Prochlorococcus marinus XMU1406: one gene and its partner. The protein of the gene in region 1 interacts with the protein of each later gene in a pairwise test. Links are inferred from orthologs where the notes say so. Each region holds a gene or a part of one and is shown in the gene's direction. Other genes may lie near its edges. The genes, in order: HA149_RS09190 and def.

Region 1 (10,527 bases):
TTTTTGATGAAAAGGCTTATGTATATTTGGCATTTATTTTACATTAATTATAAAAATTCGGGATTAAATTTAAAAAATTAAACTCTAATTTTATGCAGACTCTTTAATGATTCTTTTTGATCCTGAAGGTAGTTTAACAATTTTAGATGAGAACAAATTTTCTACCATTTTTTTCGTTACTGTGAATTCTTTTATATTTTCTTCAGAAGGCAAAGTGTACATTATGTCTAGCATTAGTTCCTCAATTATTGATCTTAATGCTCTTGCACCTGTTTTTCTTTTATATGCTTCATTTGCTATCGCTTCAACAGAATCAGGCTCAAAAGATAATTCAACATTATCCATACTGAGCAAAGTTTTGAATTGCTTTACTAATGCATCTCTTGGTTGAGTCAAAATAGATTCTAAAGTTTCTTTAGTAAGACGATCTAATACAGCACAAACTGGAATTCTTCCAATAAATTCTGGAATTAGGCCATATTTCACTAAGTCATCTAATTCTAAATTTTTCAAGGAATCTCTTGGGTCTACGATTTTTTTTGCATCAACTTTGTCATGATCTGAATTGGTCGTAAATCCTATGGAGTGTTTACCCATACGCTTTTGAACGATATCCTCTAAACCTATAAAAGCCCCCCCGCAAATAAATAATATTTGGCTTGTATCGATTTGGATGCAGTCATGATAAGGATGTTTTCTTCCGCCTTGCGGTGGCACATTAGCAATTGTTCCTTCAAGCATTTTTAATAATGCTTGCTGTACACCTTCACCAGAGACATCTCTAGTAATTGAAGGATTTTCGCTTTTTCTTGCAATTTTATCTATTTCATCAATGTAAATTATTCCTTTTTGAGCTAGTTCTACATTCATTTCTGATTTCTGCAGAAGTCTTAAAAGTATATTTTCAACATCCTCCCCAACATATCCAGCTTCTGTCAAAGTCGTTGCATCAGCTACTGCAAAAGGAACATCTAGAAACTCTGCTAAAGTTTGAGCCAATAATGTTTTTCCACTTCCAGTCGGGCCGATGAGTAAAATATTTGATTTTTGTAATTTAGTTGCTTGTGAATCTGTTGAATTGCTATTTTTACTTTCTTCTTTAACTTTCCAAGCTAATCGCTTGTAGTGATTGTATACGGCTACTGATAATATTTTTTTTGCAGATTCTTGTCCAACAACTTGATTATCTAAAAAATTTTTAATTTCTAATGGCTTAGGAATTGAGGTTAATTCTAAAGGAACAGATTTTTTTGGATTATCATTTGGTAATTTCTTTTTAACTTGCGGAGCGTTGTTTGCGTACGCTTGATTATCAAGTAGTTCTTCATCGAGAATTTCATTACAAAGGTCTATGCACTCATCACAGATATAAACCCCAGGGCCAGCTATAAGCTTTCTTACTTGGTCTTGTGATTTCCCGCAAAATGAACATTTAAGATGGGCGTCGAATTTAGCCATCGATTATAAGTTTTAATGTGAAAGGTGTTAAATATTCCCTATTCACTAGGATTGCTTATAAATATCGATTCGTCATCATATTCTTAAAAAATCAGTATTCCTTGTCACTTTTTGATAACTTTATCAATTAATCCATATTCAACTGCTTCTATTGGAGATAAAAAGTAATCTCTTTCTGTATCTTCATTAATTTTATCTAAAGGTTGACCGGTATGTTCTGCTAGAAGCGAATTTAATGTTTTCTTGAGAAAAAGTATTTCTTTAGCTTGTATTTCGATTTCTACTGCTTGACCTTGTGCACCTCCAAGAGGCTGATGAATCATAATCCTAGAATTAGGTAAAGCCAATCTTTTCCCCTTTGCTCCTCCAGAAAGTAGAAATGCCCCCATACTTGCAGCTACTCCAAAGCATATTGTCACTACATCAGGGGATATTTGTTGCATGGTATCGTAGATGGCCATTCCTGCAGTTACTGAGCCTCCAGGGGAATTGATATATATTTGGATGTCTTTTTCGGGATCTTCAGCTTCAAGAAATAATAATTGTGCAACAAGTGAGTCAGATACTTGATCATTAATTCCAGTACCTAAAAAAATTATTCTCTCCCTCAATAGTCTTGAATAAATATCAAAAGCTCTTTCTCCTCTACCTGATTGTTCTATAACGGTAGGAACAGCGGCAATAGTTTTATTATTACTTTCGTAAGAACTTATTGAGCTTTGGATTAAATGTTTTTTTTCTGAGTTCACAAATTAGTTTTAGTCTTATAAGTAATTTAAGGGGTTTTTGTTTAATTAGTAGGAAATTTCATAAATTATTTTTTTTCTTTTTTATTTTGAGTTTTTGTGGCTTTTGTTGTTTTTGTTGAAGTTTTTTTTGTTTTTGTTGTTATGGAGGTTTTGGTTGCTTTAGAAGTTTTTGTAGTTTTTTCTTTTATTTCAGAATTTTCTTCAAGCCAAATTATTAATTTTTCTTTGAGTAAATCGTCACTTATTACTTCTGTTAATTTTTTAATATCTATTTGTTTTGAAGATTGAGAAATAGCATCTTCATAATCTTTCATTTTTAAATCAATTTCATCTTTTTCAACTGTTATTTTTTCTTTTTCAGCTAATGCTTTTAGAGCTAAATTTCTTTGAACATTTTTTTCAGCTTGAGGCCTTGTGGACTCTGCTAATGACTTTACTAATTCCGGAGTGAAAGTAGATTTAACATCAAGACCTTGTTGAGCAAATCTTTGAGCGGTTTGTTCAATATTATTCCTCACTTCTATATCAATCATAGATTTTGGAATTTCAGCAACCAATTCGTTTGTTAAGGCATTTAATAAAGCTTCAATTTTGATATCTTTTTGAGTTTTTTCAAAATTGTCTTTAAGTTGCTTCTCAATATCTTTCTTGAGCTCTTGTAATGATTCTTTGTTGCCAGACTGTTTTGCAAAATCATCATTAAGTTCAGGTAGTTCTTTTTCCTTAAGATCCTCAAGATTTACTTCAAAGATTGCCTCTTGGCCTCTTGAAGCCTCATGAGAATAATCTTCAGGAAATTTAAGGTTAAGTGTTTTAGTATCTCCAATTTTCATCTTTACGATTCCCTCAACGAAACCGGGAATCATTTTGTTCTTTTCTAACTCAAGATCCATTGATTCACTTGTCCCACCATCAATCTCTTTACCAGAATTTTTATATTTTCCTTTGAAACTAACTACAGCAATATCTCCCAATTTTGCTGCTCTATTGGATACTGGAATAATGTTTGCAAACTGACTTCTCGATTTTTCTAGCGCTTCATCTACTGACTTAGGATCAAACTTTGTCTTTGAGATTTCAATACTAAGTCCTTTGGATTTTTTTAGTTTTAATTCGGGGGCAACATCAGTTTGAAGAGTAACCTTAAGTGATTTTTCAGGACTAAACTTTGCGAGTAAAGATTCAAATCCATCTACCAATTCTGGTTCACTTAGTGGCTCTATAGATTTTATTTTTAATGCTTCTTGCCATGATTTATCAATAATTTTTTCTAGAGCAGAAGCATGTAATTGTGTGATGCCAATTCTTTGGATTAAGACTTGTTTAGGAATTTTACCAAGTCTAAATCCCGGAATTTTAGCCGAACGACTGATAGTACTGATTGTCTCATTCACACAAGTTTTGCATGTCTCAGATGGTATTTCTAATTCAAATGCAATTCTACTTTGAGGCAGAGGGGTTGTTTTGACTATTAATGCTTCTTTAGCCATTTTTTTGTAATTATTACTAAAAGCCGAAACTTAATTATTTCACATTATGTGATTTCCTTGAAAGTTATTTTTTTGATAAAGTAAAAAAAATAGTCAATCTATTTATAAAAATCATTTTAAAGTGTGAGACAATCTCCGTTTTTGCCTAATAGGCCATTAAAAGTTGCTGTTTTAGGATCTTCAGGTGCTGTGGGATCTGAATTACTCAAAATTCTTGAACAACGTGATTTCCCAATATCAGAATTGGTCTTGCTTTCATCAGAGCGTTCAGAAGGAAAAAAAATTATTTGGAAAGGTGAAGAATTAGTTACAAAAAAAACAACTAAGGAAGAATTTCTGAATCTTGATTTAGTTTTAGCTTCAGCTGGCGGAAGTATTTCAAAAAAATGGTTGTCTACCATTATGGAACAAAATGCTTTATTGATAGATAATTCCAGTGCTTTCAGATTAGATAAGAATGTACCTCTTGTAGTTCCTGAAGTTAATGCTAGTGACGCACTCAATCATGATGGTGTAATAGCAAATCCAAACTGCACTACGATTTTGTTGACATTAGTTTTAGCTCCGTTAAATAAACTTTCGACTATTCAAAGAGTTGTTGTCTCAACATATCAATCTGTAAGTGGTGCAGGCCAATTGGCTATGGAGGAACTAAAACTTTTAACTGAACAATATCTTCAGGGTAATCCTCAAAAAAGTGAAGTTTTGCCATACTCACTGGCTTTCAATTTGTTTTTACATAATTCACCCATGCTTGCAAATAATTACTGCGAAGAAGAGATGAAAATGGTTAATGAGACCAGGAAAATATTAAATATTACTGATTTAAAGCTTTCTGCTACATGCGTTCGAGTCCCAGTACTTAGAGCACATTCTGAATCGATTAATATTGAATTTGCCGGTCTAGTTGAGCCTAAAAATGCTCTTGAAGAATTAAAAAAATCTCCTGGAATTGAAATTATTGAGGATTACAAAAATAATAGATTTCCTATGCCAAATGACGTTATGGGAAGGGATAATGTTGCTGTTGGCAGGGTAAGAACTGATATAAGTCAGCCTAATGGATTAGAATTATGGTTATGTGGAGATCAAATAAGAAAAGGAGCAGCACTAAATGCTGTTCAAATAGCTGAGTTGTTAATTCCAAAAAAATGATTAAAGGCAAAACTGAGTGTAATAACCCACTATTTGGAAGAATATTGACTGCAATGGTTACTCCATTTAATGAAAATGGAAATGTAGATTATGAACTAGCTATTAAACTCTCAAATTATCTTTTTGAGAACGGTTCCGATGGTGTTGTGTTATGTGGTACTACTGGAGAATCTCCGACTCTTTCATGGGCTGAACAGCATGATTTATTTATTGCAGTAAAAGGATCTTTGGATTCAAGTTGTAAAGTAATAGTTGGCACTGGTAGTAACTGTACAAGCGAGGCTGTGGAAGCTACAAAAAAAGCCTACGACTCTGGTGCCGACGGTGCTTTGGTCGTTGTTCCTTATTACAATAAGCCACCTCAAGAAGGTCTTTATAAACATTTCAGTTGTATCGCTAATTCTGCAAAGGATTTGCCTCTAATGCTCTACAACATTCCTGGAAGGACAGGATGCAATTTATTACCTGATACTGTGAAGAAACTTATGGATTTCTCAAATATTCTCAGTATTAAAGCTGCAAGCGGTAGAATAGAAGAAGTAACAGAACTAAGAGCTATTTGCGGCTCCGAACTCTCTGTATATAGTGGCGACGATTCATTGTTGCTCCCAATGTTATCTGTAGGTGCTGTAGGAGTAGTAAGTGTTGCAAGTCATTTGGTTGGATTGCAATTGAAAGAGATGATTCATTCCTTTCAAAGTGGAGACATTTCCAATGCACTTGTTATTCATGAAAAACTTCAGCCTCTTTTTAAAGCACTCTTTATGACTACTAATCCAATCCCAATTAAGGCTGCTTTGGCGCTATCGGGATGGAATGTAGGTAATCCTAGAAGTCCTTTGTCACCATTAAGCAATGACATGAAAAAGCAACTATCTTTTATCCTGAAATCCCTATAATAGGGATTATATTTAACTTGATAATTAAATTTAAATAAACCTTATTTGATTACAAGCAGGCCTTCATAAATTTCAAAATTATGCAATCAAGTACAAATTCAACTGTAAATAGATCTACTAATGATTCATCTAGATCTAAAAGTAATACTCCAGCTTTACGCGTAATACCTCTTGGAGGACTACATGAAATAGGAAAAAACACTTGTGTTTTTGAATATGGTGATGAATTGATGCTTGTTGATGCAGGTCTAGCTTTCCCATCTGATGGGATGCATGGCGTAAATGTTGTTATGCCAGATACAACCTTTTTAAAAGAAAATCAAAGAAGAATAAAAGGAATGATTGTTACTCACGGTCATGAAGATCATATTGGAGGTATTTCTCATCATCTAAAGCATTTTAATATTCCGATTATTTATGGCCCAAGACTCGCAATGTCAATGCTTAGAGGAAAAATGGAGGAAGCAGGGGTATCAGATAGAACAACTATACAGACAGTAAATCCAAGAGATGTAGTAAAAGTTGGACAACATTTTTCTGTTGAATTTATTCGAAATACCCATTCTATTTGTGATAGTTTTTCTTTAGCAGTTACAACACCTGTTGGCACAATTATTTTCACAGGAGATTTTAAGTTTGATCATATGCCAGTTGATGGAGAGCAATTTGATATTGAAAGAATGGTGCATTATGGAGAGAAGGGAGTTTTATGCATGTTCAGTGATTCGACTAATGCCGAAGTTCCAGGTTTTTGTCCTTCTGAGAAAACTATCTATCCCTCTTTAGAAAAACATATTGCGGAGGCAAAAGAACGGGTTATCCTTACCACTTTTGCTAGTTCTGTGCATAGAGTGACAATGATCTTAGAGTTGGCCATGAAACATGGAAGAAAGGTCGGTTTGTTAGGTAGATCGATGATCAATGTTATTGCTAAGGCGAGAGATATTGGTTATATGAAATGCCCAGATGATTTGTTTGTTCCTATCAAGCAAATTAGAGATTTGCCAGATAGAGAGACCTTATTATTAATGACTGGAAGTCAAGGAGAACCCCTCGCAGCGTTAAGCAGAATATCTCGTGGTGAACATCAGCATGTTCGTCTTAAGACTACTGATACTGTAATATTTTCAGCCAGCCCAATTCCTGGTAATACTATTTCTGTTGTTAATACAATAGATAGATTAATGAAACTCGGAGCAAAGGTTGTTTATGGAAAGGGTGAGAATATTCATGTTTCTGGTCATGGTTTTCAAGAAGATCAAAAGTTAATGTTGGCACTCGCAAAACCTAAGTTTTTTGTTCCTGTGCATGGAGAACATAGAATGCTTGTTTGTCATGGCAAGAGTGCACAAACTATGGGGGTTCCAAAGGACAATATTTTAATTATTGAAAATGGAGATGTAGTTGAGTTAACACCTAATTCTATTCAAAAGGGTGATCCTGTAAAAGCTGGTGTTGAACTTCTTGATAACTCACGAAATGGGATAGTAGATGCTCGAGTATTAAAGGAAAGGCAGCAATTAGCTGGGGATGGGGTGGTAACTGTTTTAGCGCCTATTAGTACAGATGGAAAGATGGTTGCGCCTCCTAGAGTTAATTTAAGAGGAGTTGTTACTACTGCAGAGCCAAGAAAAATGTCTATGTGGACAGAACGAGAAATAAGCTGGGTCTTAGAAAATAGATGGAAACAATTATCAAGACAAACTGGTCCGAATAATTTTGAAGTAGATTGGATTGGTGTACAAAGAGAAATTGAAAATGGTTTATCTAGAAGAATGAGAAGAGAATTACAAGTTGAACCACTTATTTTGTGTTTAGTTCAACCTGCTCCAAGTGGAACTCGTGCTTATATTCCAAAGATTACAGAAGAGCAAAATTTTTCCAATAGAAATAGAAATAATAATAATTTCCATAAGAAATCAAACAATAATTATACGAATAGTTCAAATAACCCACAAAATACCCATAAAAGTCCAAAAGTTGCACAGAATTCATCAACTGAGACTGCTAAAGAGGATTCATTTGAAGGTAGAACAAGAAGAAGAAGATCTGCTGTTACATCCTAACTTTTTTCAAAATTTATATAGTTTTTATTCCAAACAATTTTTAAAAACTCTTGCAAGTTAATTTGACCTTTATTTTTTTCATAAATAGAAGTTGCTAATTTTGTTAGATTTTTTGAACTACACTGCTTTGCAGATATTTCTTTTAAAAATCTATTTAAGATTGTGCACCTCGCTTCAATACACATACTATTTAAAAGATTCCTATTGATACCTTTTAAATCTTTACAATAAAGATATGCTAGTTCACTAAGATCATTACGTTCATTATTGTAGTTGCTCATTTTTTGGGAAAAATTATTTATCCTTTCAGAACAACCAGGATAGATAACTTCTAAGGTAGGAATAATTTTTTTTCTTACTAAATTTCTTTTTAATTTAAGATCTGAATTTGTAGGATCTTCCCAGACTGGGATGTTCATGTCATTACAAAATTGTTTTGTATCTTCTCTACTGAAAATTAATATTGGCCTTATTAAAAAAATTTGATTTTCTATTAATCTTTTGCTCTCAATATTACTCAGACCGGCAAAATTGCTCCCTCTAGATAAATTGAGGATAAATGTTTCTGCATTATCACTACTCGTGTGACCTGTTAACAAATAAATATTATGTTTTTGTTGGTTTTTATTTAATAAAGTTTTGGCTCTTTCACATAATTTTTTATATCTCCATTCTCGTGCTTTTTCCTCTGAAGAAATATTTTCTTTATTTGCTTGATCAAAAGAGAATGAAATATTTTGATCTTCGCAATAACTTTTTAATTCAAGAGCATATAGTGAGGATTTTTTATGCCATTGATGATCACCATGCCAAACACTAATAGACCAATTATGTAGTTTTTTTAGGTCATTAATTAGGGTTAATAAGGCCATTGAGTCTTGTCCCCCGGAAACACTTATTAAAATATTGGATCCTTTGGGAATTAATATTTTTTTGGTGAGTATTTCCTTATGAAGCTGATGATGCCATGATGACCAATTTTTCTGAGTTAATTTTTTATCAGACATTTTGTGTTGCTCAGATAATATTTTTTAAAAAATGCACTGTTTTACTAAAACAATGTCACAATCGGGTAATAAATTCATTAAGTAAATGAGTCTGATTAATCTTTTGCCACAAAAAATCAAAGAAGAGTTAAGAAGCAAATCTTTACTCAAAGTTATTTCAGGATTGAATAATTTCGATGTTCAATCTGTGAAAATAATTGTAGAGGCTGCTTCATTAGGAGGTGCAGATCTTGTCGATATTGCTTGTAAACCTGAACTCGTTGATTTAGCGCTTAAGAATTCAACACTACCAGTTTGTGTTAGTTCAGTAGTGCCTCGATCTTTTCAAGATTCTGTAAAAGCAGGAGCATCATTAATTGAGATAGGAAATTACGATACTTTTTATGAAAAAGGCATTAATTTTTCAGATAAAAAAGTTTTAAATATTACAAAAGAGACGAGGGATTTATTGCCTAATGTTCCTTTATCAGTAACTGTTCCTCATACTATGCCTATTGATAAACAAGTTGATCTTGCTGTAAAGCTAGTGGAAGAAGGTGTTGATATTATTCAAACAGAAGGTGGCACCAGTTCTATACCTTACTCTCCAGGAATTCAAGGCTTTTTTGAAAAATCAGTACCAACTCTTGCAGCTACCTATGCTATTCATCAAGAATTTAAAAAACAATCTCTGAATTTACCAATCATGAGTGCCTCTGGATTAAGCCAAGTAACTTGTCCACTAGCAATATCCTCTGGAGCCTCAGCAGTTGGCGTTGGATCTGTAGTTAATAAATTAGATGATTTAATATCAATGATTGCGGTTGTTAGGGGCTTAAAAGAATCTTTGAAAAATTCAATAATTGGAGAAAAAATTTCTTAGTATAGAAATATCCTTTAGCTACCAGCTTGATGAACAACTATAAGCTTCAAGCTCCTTACGAACCAAATGGAGATCAACCAGAAGCTATTAAAAAATTAGTTAAAGGCGTTAATACTGGTAAAGAGTTTCAGACTCTTTTAGGAGCTACTGGAACTGGTAAAACATTTACCATTGCGAATGTAATTCAACAAACAGGAAGACCAGCACTTGTATTAGCTCATAACAAAACGTTAGCTGCACAACTATGTAATGAATTAAGGCAATTTTTTCCAAAAAATGCTGTTGAGTACTTCATTTCTTACTACGATTATTATCAACCTGAAGCTTATGTACCTGTAAGTGATACTTATATAGCTAAAACGGCTTCAATTAATGAAGAAATAGATATGCTTAGGCATTCTGCAACACGCTCATTATTTGAAAGAAAAGATGTAATTGTTGTAGCCTCAATAAGTTGTATTTATGGTCTTGGTATACCGAGTGAGTATTTAAAAGCTGCAGTTAAATTTGAAGTGGGAAAATCAATAAATCTACGTTCCTCTTTGAGGTCTCTTGTTGAAAATCAATATACTAGAAATGATATTGAAATTACTAGAGGTAGATTCAGAATTAAAGGTGATGTTTTAGAAATCGGTCCAGCTTATGAAGATAGATTAATAAGAATCGAATTATTTGGTGATGAAGTCGAAGCTATTAGATATGTTGACCCTACTACAGGAGAAATACTTGAAAGTTTGGAACAAGTTAGCGTTTATCCAGCAAAGCATTTTGTGACTCCAAAAGAAAGACTTGAGAGTGCAATCAGTGCAATTAGAAGTGAATTAAAAACTCAAGTCGATAA
Region 2 (10,663 bases), on another replicon or contig:
AAAGGATCAAGAAATTACAGTCAATGTGATTCAATGTTAATTGGGGATCAAGCTTCTGCGAATACATTCCCTTACATCAAATCTCAACAACCCAATTCCGAAATTGAGCATGAAGCAAGCACATGTAGAATCTCAGAAGATCAACTTTTTTACCTCCAAAGCAGAGGTATAGAATTTGAGGAGGCAGTATCTATGATGGTCAGCGGTTTTTGCAGAGATGTATTTAATCAATTACCTATGGAATTTGCTGCTGAAGCAGATAAGTTACTGGCACTTAAGCTAGAGGGATCAGTAGGTTAATGAATCAATTTCTAAACTGAAATGCAAAGTAAAATGAAAGAATCAGAGCCAATTTTAGAAGTTGAAAATCTCTCTGCATCTACTGATAATCTTCCAATTTTAAAAGGGGTTTCACTTACTGTCTATCCTGGAGAAATCCATGCCATTATGGGAAGAAATGGATGTGGCAAAAGTACTCTTTCGAAAATAATTGCAGGACATCCTTCGTATAATATTACAAATGGCGACATAAAATTTTTAGGTGAAAACATTAACTCTCTAGAACCTGAAGAGAGAGCTCAATCAGGAATTTTTCTTGGTTTTCAATATCCAATTGAGATCCCAGGTGTAAGTAATCTTGAGTTTCTTAGAGTTTCAACTAATGCAAGAAGGAAATTCCTCAACAAAGAAGAATTGGATACTTTTGATTTTGAAGAATTAGTTAAAGAAAAGTTAGAAATTGTGAAAATGGATCATGCATTCCTATCAAGGAGTGTAAATCAAGGATTTTCAGGAGGTGAAAAAAAAAGAAATGAAATTCTCCAAATGGCTTTACTTGAGCCCAAGATAGCAATATTAGATGAGACTGATTCTGGTCTAGATATTGATGCGCTAAGAATAGTGGCATCAGGAATTAAAAAAATATCTAATGCACAAACTGGGATAATACTTATTACCCACTATCAAAGATTATTAGATGAAATTGAACCAAATTATGTCCATGTTATGTCAGACGGACAAATCATAAAAACTGGTGAGAGTGATCTTGCTCTAGAGCTTGAGAAAAAAGGGTATGAATGGACTGATAACTTTATAAAAGAGACCTAAATAAATGGAAATTATTGAAAAAATAAAAACCAATAAATCGATTGATAATCAAACAGAAATACAAAAAATCTGTCTAAATAAATTACAATCAAGTCCCCTCCCTAATCCTAAAAGTGAACAATGGAGACTTTCAAATAAAGCAAAATTTTCAAACTTTTTAGACTACTCGGTTGCTGAAAAAGATCCAAAATTTGAGACACCTTTTCCGAATACTTCTCAAAGTACTATTAGGTTTGTAATTGGTAATAATTGCCAAATTAATTTAATAGAAGAAAATTATTCAATACAGCAATTAAGTCAGGATGAATTAGATAAATATATCAAGGCACAGATATCTTGCTTTGATCAAAACGAAAATTGGAGTGATTTGCTCAATCTGTCTTTGAGTAATACAAAAAATATCTTGGGATTAAAAATAAATGGCTCAAAAATTCCTCCTATTGAAATCTTTAGTCATTCATCAAGTAATTCATTAAACGCAAAAACCCTAGTAATATTTTTAGAAAAGAATTGTGATGTTGAATTACTACAAGTAAATCTTGTTAAAGAAAACTCTTCCTTATCTCAATCAACATACTTTTGTTTAGATGAAAATAGTTCTGTAAATCATGGTGTTGTTTCTTACGGTGAAAACAGATCAAATTTATTAAATTCTCTAAATGTAATTCAACAAAAAAATAGCGAATACAACTTAGGCTCTTTACATTTCAAATTCAATTATGCAAGATTTGAAATTAGTATTAAACAATCTGAAGGAAAGGCTAAAACCAATATTAAAGGTATGCAAATAACAAAAAAAGATGAGCAAATTTCTACTTATACAAAAATAGACTTTAATGGCCCAAATGGATTTCTAGATCAAATCAACAAATCACTTGCTGATGATGAATCACATGCAATATTTGAAGGTTCAATAATAGTTCCTAAAATTGCCCAGAAAACTGATGCTTCTCAATTAAGTAGGAATTTACTTTTATCAAATCTCGCACAAATAGATACCAAACCTCAATTAGAAATAATTGCTGATGACGTCAAATGCAAACATGGAGCTACAATATCGAAATTAAATGAAGATGAACTTTTTTATATGAGATCAAGAGGGATCACATTACCAGAAGCAAATAAACTACAATTAAGTTCTTACTTTCAAGAAATAATTTCATTTATTCCCGTTGCAAAAGATAGATGGGATTTGCTTGATAAACTTTTAAATGAAAAATAATGGGAACGATTCAAAATTTCTCTGAAATAACTAAGAAAGACTTTCCTCTTTTAAATAAAAACATAAAAAGTAATGAGCAAATCATTTATTTAGACCATGCTGCAACCACTCAAAAACCAATACAAGTCTTAGAAAAAATTAATGAATATTATAAAAACTTTAATGCCAATGTACATAGAGGAGCGCATCAATTAAGTGCTAAAGCGACAGAAGAATTTGAAAATGCAAGATACTCAATTAGTAAATACATAAAAGCAAATACGACAAAAGAAATTATTTTCACAAGGAATGCTACTGAAGCAATAAATCTAGCTGCTAGATCATGGGGTGAATATTCATTAAAAGAAAACGATGAAATTCTTCTATCAATAATGGAGCATCATAGCAATATTGTTCCATGGCAAATGGTTGCAGCAAAAAATAAATGTAAATTAAAATTTATAGGCATCGATAAAAATGGAAAATTAGATTTAGACGATTTTAAATCAAAACTAACATCTAGAACAAAGCTTGTTAGCCTAGTACATGTTAGTAATACTCTAGGTTGCTGTAATCCAATCAAAGAGATAACTAAATTAGCCAAACAAAAAGGTTCTCTAGTATTAATAGATGCATGCCAAAGTTTGGCGCATCAAAAACTGGATGTAATTGATCTTGATATAGATTTTTTAGCGGGATCAGGACATAAACTTTGCGGTCCTACAGGAATTGGTTTCCTCTGGTCGAGACAAGAAATTCTGAAAAAAATTCCTCCTCTCTTTGGAGGTGGCGAAATGATTCAAGATGTCTTTGAAGAGACAAGTACCTGGGCAGAGCTCCCACATAAATTCGAAGCTGGAACTCCAGCCATTGCAGAAGCAATAGGCCTTGCAGAAGCAATTAAATATATAAACACTATAGGATTAAATGAAATTCATAAATATGAAAAGACTATTACTAAATATTTATTTGAAAAGTTAAATCAAATAGAAAATATTGAAATTATAGGTCCATCGCCGGAGATAGATCCAGACAGAGCCTCACTTGCCACCTTTTATATAAAAAATATACATTCAAATGATATTGCTGAAATTCTTGATTCAAAAGGAATTTGTATCAGAAGTGGTCACCATTGCTGTCAACCTCTTCACAGATACATTGGAGTTAAATCAACAGCTAGAATCAGCATGAATTTCACAACCAATAAGGAAGAAATTGATATGTTTATAGAAAAATTAAAAGATACTATTGATTTTCTAAAAATCAATTCTTAAATATTCAAAGCATTTTTTAAAAATTGCTGAGATTTTTGCATTACCACTTCTTTATTTTCAATACTTTTAAAACCATGCCCTTCATTATCAAAAAAAATAACTTCTGAATATTTATTATTCTGAATCAAAATTTCTTGAATTTTTAAAGTTTGCTTATAAGAAATAACTGTATCTTTTTTTCCATGAAACAATAAGATTGGTTTTTTTATTTTGTTAATATGATTTACCGGGGATCTATTTATATAATCATCATAATTTTTTGCATAATTTCCTACCAAAGAATTTAAATAATCTTTTTCAAACCTATGAGTGTTGTAATGCATATCCTTCAAATCAATAACAGGATATTTACAAATTGCTGCTGTAAAAATAGATCCATATAATAAACAATTCAGGGCAGTTAAACCACCAGCACTATTCCCAAAAATTACTACTTTTTCACTATCAACTTGATTTGATTTAATCAATTCAAGAGCTAGTGCTTTGCAATCATAAGAATCAACAATGCCCCATTTATAATTCAACCTCTCTCTATATGCTTTACCAAATCCTGATGATCCTCCATAATTAACTTCAGCAACAAAAAATCCCTTCGACGTCCAATATTGAACTTCAGCATTATATGATCCATCAAAACATGAAGTTGGTCCACTATGTGCTCTAACAAGGAGCGGTGGCTTTCTAAAATTTTCAACAAGCGGCCTATAAAGAAAAGAATGAGTAGATTGAGCTTCAAAACCTTTAAACCAAAATGTTTCAGGTTTTGAACAATCTTTTATATGATCAAAAAATATCTGCTCAGAAAAATTTGATAAAACTTTTTTTGCAAAATCAATTTCAAATACAATTCCTAAAAAATCAGATCCATTACCTTTTAAAAGAACTTTTTTCCGAAAAACACTGAAATCACTTATTGAGGTAAAAGGAGTAAAAAATTCTTTAACGAATTCAAGATCTTTATATTGTTCCACTATTAAAATATTTTCTTTTTTTGCTACACAAAATAAATTCTTTATAGTCCCTGAAAAGAATGTTATTCCAGTGACCCATTGTGGTACTCCATATTCAATTAAATTTTTTTCTACTCTTTTCTTAATAAAAATATTCTCAATTTCACTAACATCTAAAAACAATAAGTTCCACCATCCAGAACTATCTTCAGAACATACTAAAAGTGTTTCACTTATCCAATAGGGTTGGAAAAAAGAAACGTTTTTTTTGGAATTTATCAGCTTATTTGAGAATTTTTTTATTTTTTGTATCTCGCCATCTAAATCTATTTGAGCAAAAAAGAGCTCATTTTTCTCCCAAGGCATATATGGATAATCCCACTCTATCCAAGAAAGTAAGTTAACAGAGGTATTAGAAGATAATTCTCCAGCAAAATTTTTAAATTTTTTTATTCGATGAATATCTTGTTTAGTTTTTTTTAAATTTAAAGAAAATAAATAATCTCTATTATTTATTTCGCAAATTCCATACAAAAAATTTTTTTCAGAAATGACAAATGAAGAATCGAAATTTCCATCAATTGATTTAGATAGTTGACTAGGTTCTTGAACTGAAACTAGATATTTATTTTGGCTTCTATAATTTGACGCTGACTCTTTAAAAATTTGAAACCATAATGCCTTGGTAATCTGATCTATCCATATCAAATAAAAATTATTTTTAAAATTTATACATTTATAAGATTTACCACCATATCCATGAAAATTATTTTTAATATTATATTTTTTACTTGTTAATTTCTGAGGAAACGCTTCTTTGTCATGAAATGGTCTTGCAAAAATGGCATTTTCATTTTGACCTTCACCAACTACATCAATCCAAAAAATGGTATCCCTAACAATAGTTAATTCCTTAAAAGCTTTTTTTTTAGATTCAGTTTGAATAACTTTTAGCTTATCATTATTACTCATTTAAAAAATTATAAAGAACGTAAATTAAAGTGCTAGTATTTTTATAGCTAAACTCTTAATTAAAAACTTTTAAACGTGGCAAACCATTTTTCACAACTTGCAAAAAAGTCAAGAACAAATGGGAGCTCGGAAAAAATTGCAAAAGAACAAACAGGTAAGCCATCTCTAGACATTTATAAGCTTGGTGATGATGTATTAAGACAAAATTCCAAGAGAATAACTAAGGTTGATGAATCGATTAGAAAACTTGCTAGAGAAATGCTGCAAAGCATGTATGCAGCTAAAGGAATTGGACTTGCCGCACCTCAAATTGGTATCAACAAAGAGCTTCTTGTCATAGATGTAAATTTTGAAGATTCAGCAGCAGAACCTCTAATATTAATCAATCCAGAAATTACAGACTTTGGAACAACCCTTAATTCATACGAAGAAGGCTGCTTGAGTATACCTGGCGTCTATTTGAATGTAGTTAGACCATCAACTATCAAATTAAAATTTAGAGATGAAATGGGGAGACCACGTAAAATGAAAGCAGATGGACTTCTGGCGAGGTGTATTCAACACGAAATGGATCACTTAAACGGAATATTATTTGTTGATAGAGTTACATCAAAAGATGATTTGAACAAAGAGCTTTTAAAGGAAGGGTTTAACGAAAAAGACGTAATTTCTATTAATTAACCTAATGACTGAAACTACAATATTTCAAAAAATAATTAATGAGGAAATTCCCTGCGATAAGCTTTATGAAGATGAGTTTTGTATTGCCTTTAATGATATACAAGCGCAAGCACCAGTACATTTTTTAGTGATTCCAAAAAAGCCAATTATTAGTTTATTAGATTGTATTGAAGAAGATGCAAATTTATTAGGGCATTTACTGTTTGTTGGTAGCAAATTAGCTAAATCAAAAAGTTTAACTAATTGGAGAACAGTAATTAATACTGGAGCAGAATCGGGACAAACAGTTTTTCATTTACATATTCATTTTTTATCTGGAAGAAAAATGAATTGGCCCCCAGGTTAAAACTCTCGAAAGAAATGTTTATGGGTTATAAATAAGTAAAAACAAAATGAATACACCAGATTCCTTAAATACAGAATCCAAAAATTTATTCAATTTAATTTCAAAAAATTGGGAAGAGTTAGACGATTCACTCAAAACTAAGTTAATAAAAATTTGGAGAGTTTTAACTTATAAATGGCAATTACAAATTCTATTTAATCTACCTTTTCTTTTATGGTGGGTATTAGATAAATCTTTTCCGAAAATTCATCAATTTGATACAACAATCTTGAATTACTTAAATTTACCTGACTGGGCCCTTTCATTTATTGGCTTTGGTCAATAGACTGCTAAAAGTTATAATTTACCTTATAAAACTAGTCAAGCAATGAAGAAAGCAGTTAATAATAAATCTAAAATACTGTACCAATTACAAAAATTAAGGAAGCTATCTCAGCCATTTTTTCTTCCTATAGATCAATGTAATGGATTACAGTTCATATGGCTTTTGATTTCTCTTTTATTTTGTGTTGGTGGAGTAGTACTTGTTGGTCTTACAGGAATAATCAGTTTTTTTGAAAGCTTCCAACCAATTTTTATTGAAAAGTATTTCGGAGGTGTAGTAAATACTGTCAATTCAATTTGGGCTGGAAGCTGGGGATTGCTTTTCTCTGCCTTATTTCTAATTGGATCAGGGAGCTTTTTTAGCTTAAGACGTCAATTAAAAAACAGAAGATGGCTACATTGGTTATTCCTTGCGATAATTGTATTAATGCTTCTAGCTGTAAACGGAATAAACGCAGGTATTGGATTCATTGCAAGAGATTTAACAAATGCTTTAGTAGAAAAACAAGAAGATGGATTTTATCGGATATTGGGTATTTACGCTTGTTGTTTCGCTGTGGCTCTACCAATACGTGTTTCTCAAATATTTTTTACATATAAGTTAGGAATAATTTGGAGAGAATGGCTTTCAAAAAGTTTAGTCAAAGATTACATGACTAATAAAGCTTATTACCAACTAAATCCCAATGATGAAGAACAAACTGATGTAGATAATCCTGATCAAAGAATCACAGATGATACACGAGCTTTTACCGGGCAAAGTCTCTCTTTTACATTAGGTATTTTTGATGCCCTACTAACATTTTCACTTAATATTCTTATTTTATGGAGTATTAGTACAACACTTACTTTTTCTTTATTTGGTTACGCTGCCTTTGCAACTTCTATCCTTTTAATTGCTGGAAAAAATCTTGTAAAGATTGACTTTGATCAACTCAGATATGAAGCTGATTTTCGATATGGCTTAGTACATATAAGAGATAATGCTGAATCAATAGCCTTTTACTCTGGGGAGAACCCTGAGCGAAGTGAAACTGAAAGACGCCTAGGTGAAGTGGTGAGAAACTTTAATTTACTGATTATATGGAGAGTAATAATAGATGTCATGAGAAGATCCATTAATTATGCTGGAAATTTCTTTCCATATTTAATAATGGCAATCCCTTACTTTAAAGGTGAAATTGATTATGGACGCTTTATTCAGGCAAGCTTTGCATTTGGAATGGTTGAAGGTTCATTATTTTTCATTGTTAATCAAATCGAAGAACTTGCGAAATTTACTGCTGGTATTGGCAGATTAGAAGGATTCCAATCAAAAGTTGAATCCATTAGTCAAACCAACCCAACAAGCAATCAAAACGTTATTTCTGATTACCCCTCGATTCTTATTAATAATGCTGACCTTTGCCCTCCAGGATCAAATAAAACAATAATTAAAAATTTAAATTTGAGCATCGACAATAATCAATCACTTTTGGTTGTAGGACCATCTGGGTGCGGAAAAACATCTTTACTAAGAATGATTAGTGGTTTATGGGAACCCGATCAGGGAGTAATTAAAAAACCAAAAATTGGGGAATTATTATTCATACCTCAAAAACCATATATGTTACTTGGTTCTTTAAGGGAACAATTATGTTATCCGACAGAAGTTAAGAAATTTAGTGATGAACATCTTACTTCTGTACTTCATGAAGTAAATTTAAAGACCCTAGTGGACAGGTATCCTAATCTTGATATCAAACAAGATTGGCCACGAATTCTTTCCCTAGGCGAGCAACAAAGATTGGCTTTTGCAAGACTCTTACTAAATTCTCCAAGATTTGCAGTACTTGATGAAGCAACAAGTGCTTTAGATATTAACACTGAAAAAAAACTATATAGTTTACTAAAGGAACGAGAACTTTCTCTTATTAGTGTTGGACATAGACCTAGCTTAAAAGATTTTCACGAGAATATTTTAGAATTAAATGGACAAGGAGACTGGAAATTATTGACTTCTGATAAGTATAATTTTAAAGATTAACAAAAAAAATGAATCCTAAAGAAGAACAAACTAACTCAGAAACCACTAATTTAGAGAATGAGAGTTCTATAGAACAGAATAAAGATCCAAATTACATTAATGAACAAATTGGCGACAATAAAGTAGATGAAAAATCTATAGAAATTAAAGATGAATATAAATTTGGATGGAGTAGTTATTCTGAAATAACTAATGGAAGATTTGCAATGATTGGCTTCCTTGCAATAATATTGATTGAATTATTTAGTAAACAATCGTTTTTAAAATGGGCAGGAATCTTATAATTAATCATCAAATCTAGAACTGTTATCTCTAGGTTTCTTCTTGTTTGTTCCAACGTTATATCTACTATTTTGATTTTTTGAACTTGATCTAGCTTGAGAGCTTACTCTACGAGTCTCACGCGGTTTTTTGGCTGGATTAGCATCTTTAAATGAAGCATCTTCTACTTGAGCTGTTGAAGTTTGCTGCCTAATAGGGGATCGAGTAGGTTTCTTTCTAGATGGAGAATCACCTGGAGCAGAAATATTATCTTGTCTAGAAACTGTACGATTCATTCTGGGCCTTGACCCTGTTTTAACCTCATCGCGAGATGAATTTCTTCTCTCACCAAAATTATTTGTTTCTTGTTGTTTACTATTTCTATCTCCAGCAGTCTGTCTTCTCCTTCTTATAGGTTCGTCATTTTCAAACTGACTTATTTCCCTTGTAGATGGCCTACTTCTACTTGCTGCAGCAGAGGGTATAGCTCTTGAAACATTCCTCCTACGAGATCTCCCTTCCGTATAGTCTTCTTCAAATTCATCTTCTTGAGGTTTAAATCTTCTGGATGGCCTATCAGATTCTTCAAACCTATCATAATCATCATTAAATCGGCCTCTAGAATTTCTGGGCACATCAGAAATAGGATCATCATCAAAATAAGATGACCTTCTAGCTTGATCAGTAGCAACTCCCCTCAATCGCACACTTTCATATGCGAAAAAAACTGTAGTTCCTGCTAATAAAAACTGACCAAACTGAAGGATAGGATCTAACCTCCAGCCTTGAAAAAATAATATTCCTCCGCACAAAAGTCCAATTGCTGCGAAGAAAACATCATAATCCCTTGCCAAGGCAGGCTTAAAGGACCTCAAAAAATAAAGGCCTCCTCCACATACAGCGAGAACTATACCAACAATACTGGCCCAATTGAGACTAGCATTGACCACATTCTTTCTCCAAAAATTTATTTTTAAAAAGGGTTACTTATATGCCCTATATATATAGTGTACTTAAAACTTCTACAAAAACTAGCGTCTTCCAGTAGAAGTACGATCGAGTGAATCTTTCTGGCTGACAAAAATCAAAAATGCAGTGGCTGGAATAACGATAAGTAAGGCAGCGGCAATAAAACTACCAATCATTCCAACTGCGGAATTATTTGCAACTTCAGCAGAAAAATCTGCGACTAGTAATAAATTAGAGATTGGAAACACTTTTTAAATATTAAATTCTCAATTTATAATACGAATTAAATACGTTTGAATGGGTTATTTATTAAGATGAATTAAACAATTGTGATTTCATTGCTTGTAAATTCTCTTCAAATTTTAGATATTAGTTTAGGAATTTCTCTTTCATATCTAACTATAGTTTTTCTAATAAGATTAATACTTACTTGGTACCCAAAAATTGATTTAAATAAAGGTTTTTTGTTATTAATTTCAATACCATCAAGTTCTATTCTTAATTTAACAAGAAAACTAATTCCTCCAATTGGAGGCGTTGATGTTGGCCCCG

Evidence for each region.
Region 2: the proteins of HA149_RS09190 (region 1) and def interact in binary tests that used the Escherichia coli proteins (3 or more experiments, as listed by UniProt). The link is inferred for Prochlorococcus marinus XMU1406 from one-to-one orthologs.

Annotation. Positions count from the first base shown.
Region 1 is NZ_JAAORG010000003.1:502,257-512,783, reverse strand. Bases 3,024-5,836 are described here. They hold HA149_RS09190 (aspartate-semialdehyde dehydrogenase), read left to right. Parts: upstream 3,024-3,820; coding sequence 3,821-4,852; downstream 4,853-5,836. Other genes in these bases: HA149_RS09180 (ribonuclease J), read left to right, coding at 5,832-5,836; dapA (4-hydroxy-tetrahydrodipicolinate synthase), read left to right, coding at 4,849-5,751; tig (trigger factor), read right to left, coding at 3,024-3,697. Also shown: HA149_RS09210 (DNA polymerase III subunit gamma/tau), read right to left, coding at 1-33; ATP-dependent protease ATP-binding subunit ClpX, read right to left, coding at 91-1,458; ATP-dependent Clp endopeptidase proteolytic subunit ClpP, read right to left, coding at 1,563-2,207; more of tig, read right to left, coding at 2,273-3,023; more of HA149_RS09180, read left to right, coding at 5,837-7,817; tRNA lysidine(34) synthetase TilS, read right to left, coding at 7,814-8,824; HA149_RS09170 (DUF561 domain-containing protein), read left to right, coding at 8,910-9,686; excinuclease ABC subunit UvrB, read left to right, coding at 9,716-10,527.
Region 2 is NZ_JAAORG010000001.1:70,306-80,968, reverse strand. The notes cover bases 4,434-7,382. They hold def (peptide deformylase), read left to right. Parts: upstream 4,434-5,579; coding sequence 5,580-6,185; downstream 6,186-7,382. Other genes in these bases: HA149_RS00355 (ABC transporter ATP-binding protein/permease), read left to right, coding at 6,899-7,382; HA149_RS00360 (hypothetical protein), read left to right, coding at 6,578-6,856; HA149_RS00365 (histidine triad nucleotide-binding protein), read left to right, coding at 6,190-6,531; HA149_RS00375 (alpha/beta hydrolase family protein), read right to left, coding at 4,434-5,504. In the rest of the region: Fe-S cluster assembly protein SufB, read left to right, coding at 1-300; Fe-S cluster assembly ATPase SufC, read left to right, coding at 322-1,107; HA149_RS00385 (SufD family Fe-S cluster assembly protein), read left to right, coding at 1,112-2,329; HA149_RS00380 (aminotransferase class V-fold PLP-dependent enzyme), read left to right, coding at 2,329-3,582; more of HA149_RS00375, read right to left, coding at 3,579-4,433; more of HA149_RS00355, read left to right, coding at 7,383-8,881; HA149_RS00350 (chlorophyll a/b-binding protein), read left to right, coding at 8,890-9,165; HA149_RS00345 (Ycf66 family protein), read right to left, coding at 9,166-10,092; photosystem II reaction center protein PsbX, read right to left, coding at 10,174-10,359; HA149_RS00335 (YggT family protein), read left to right, coding at 10,450-10,663. UniProt on the Escherichia coli protein: Removes the formyl group from the N-terminal Met of newly synthesized proteins. Requires at least a dipeptide for an efficient rate of reaction. N-terminal L-methionine is a prerequisite for activity but the enzyme has broad specificity at other positions.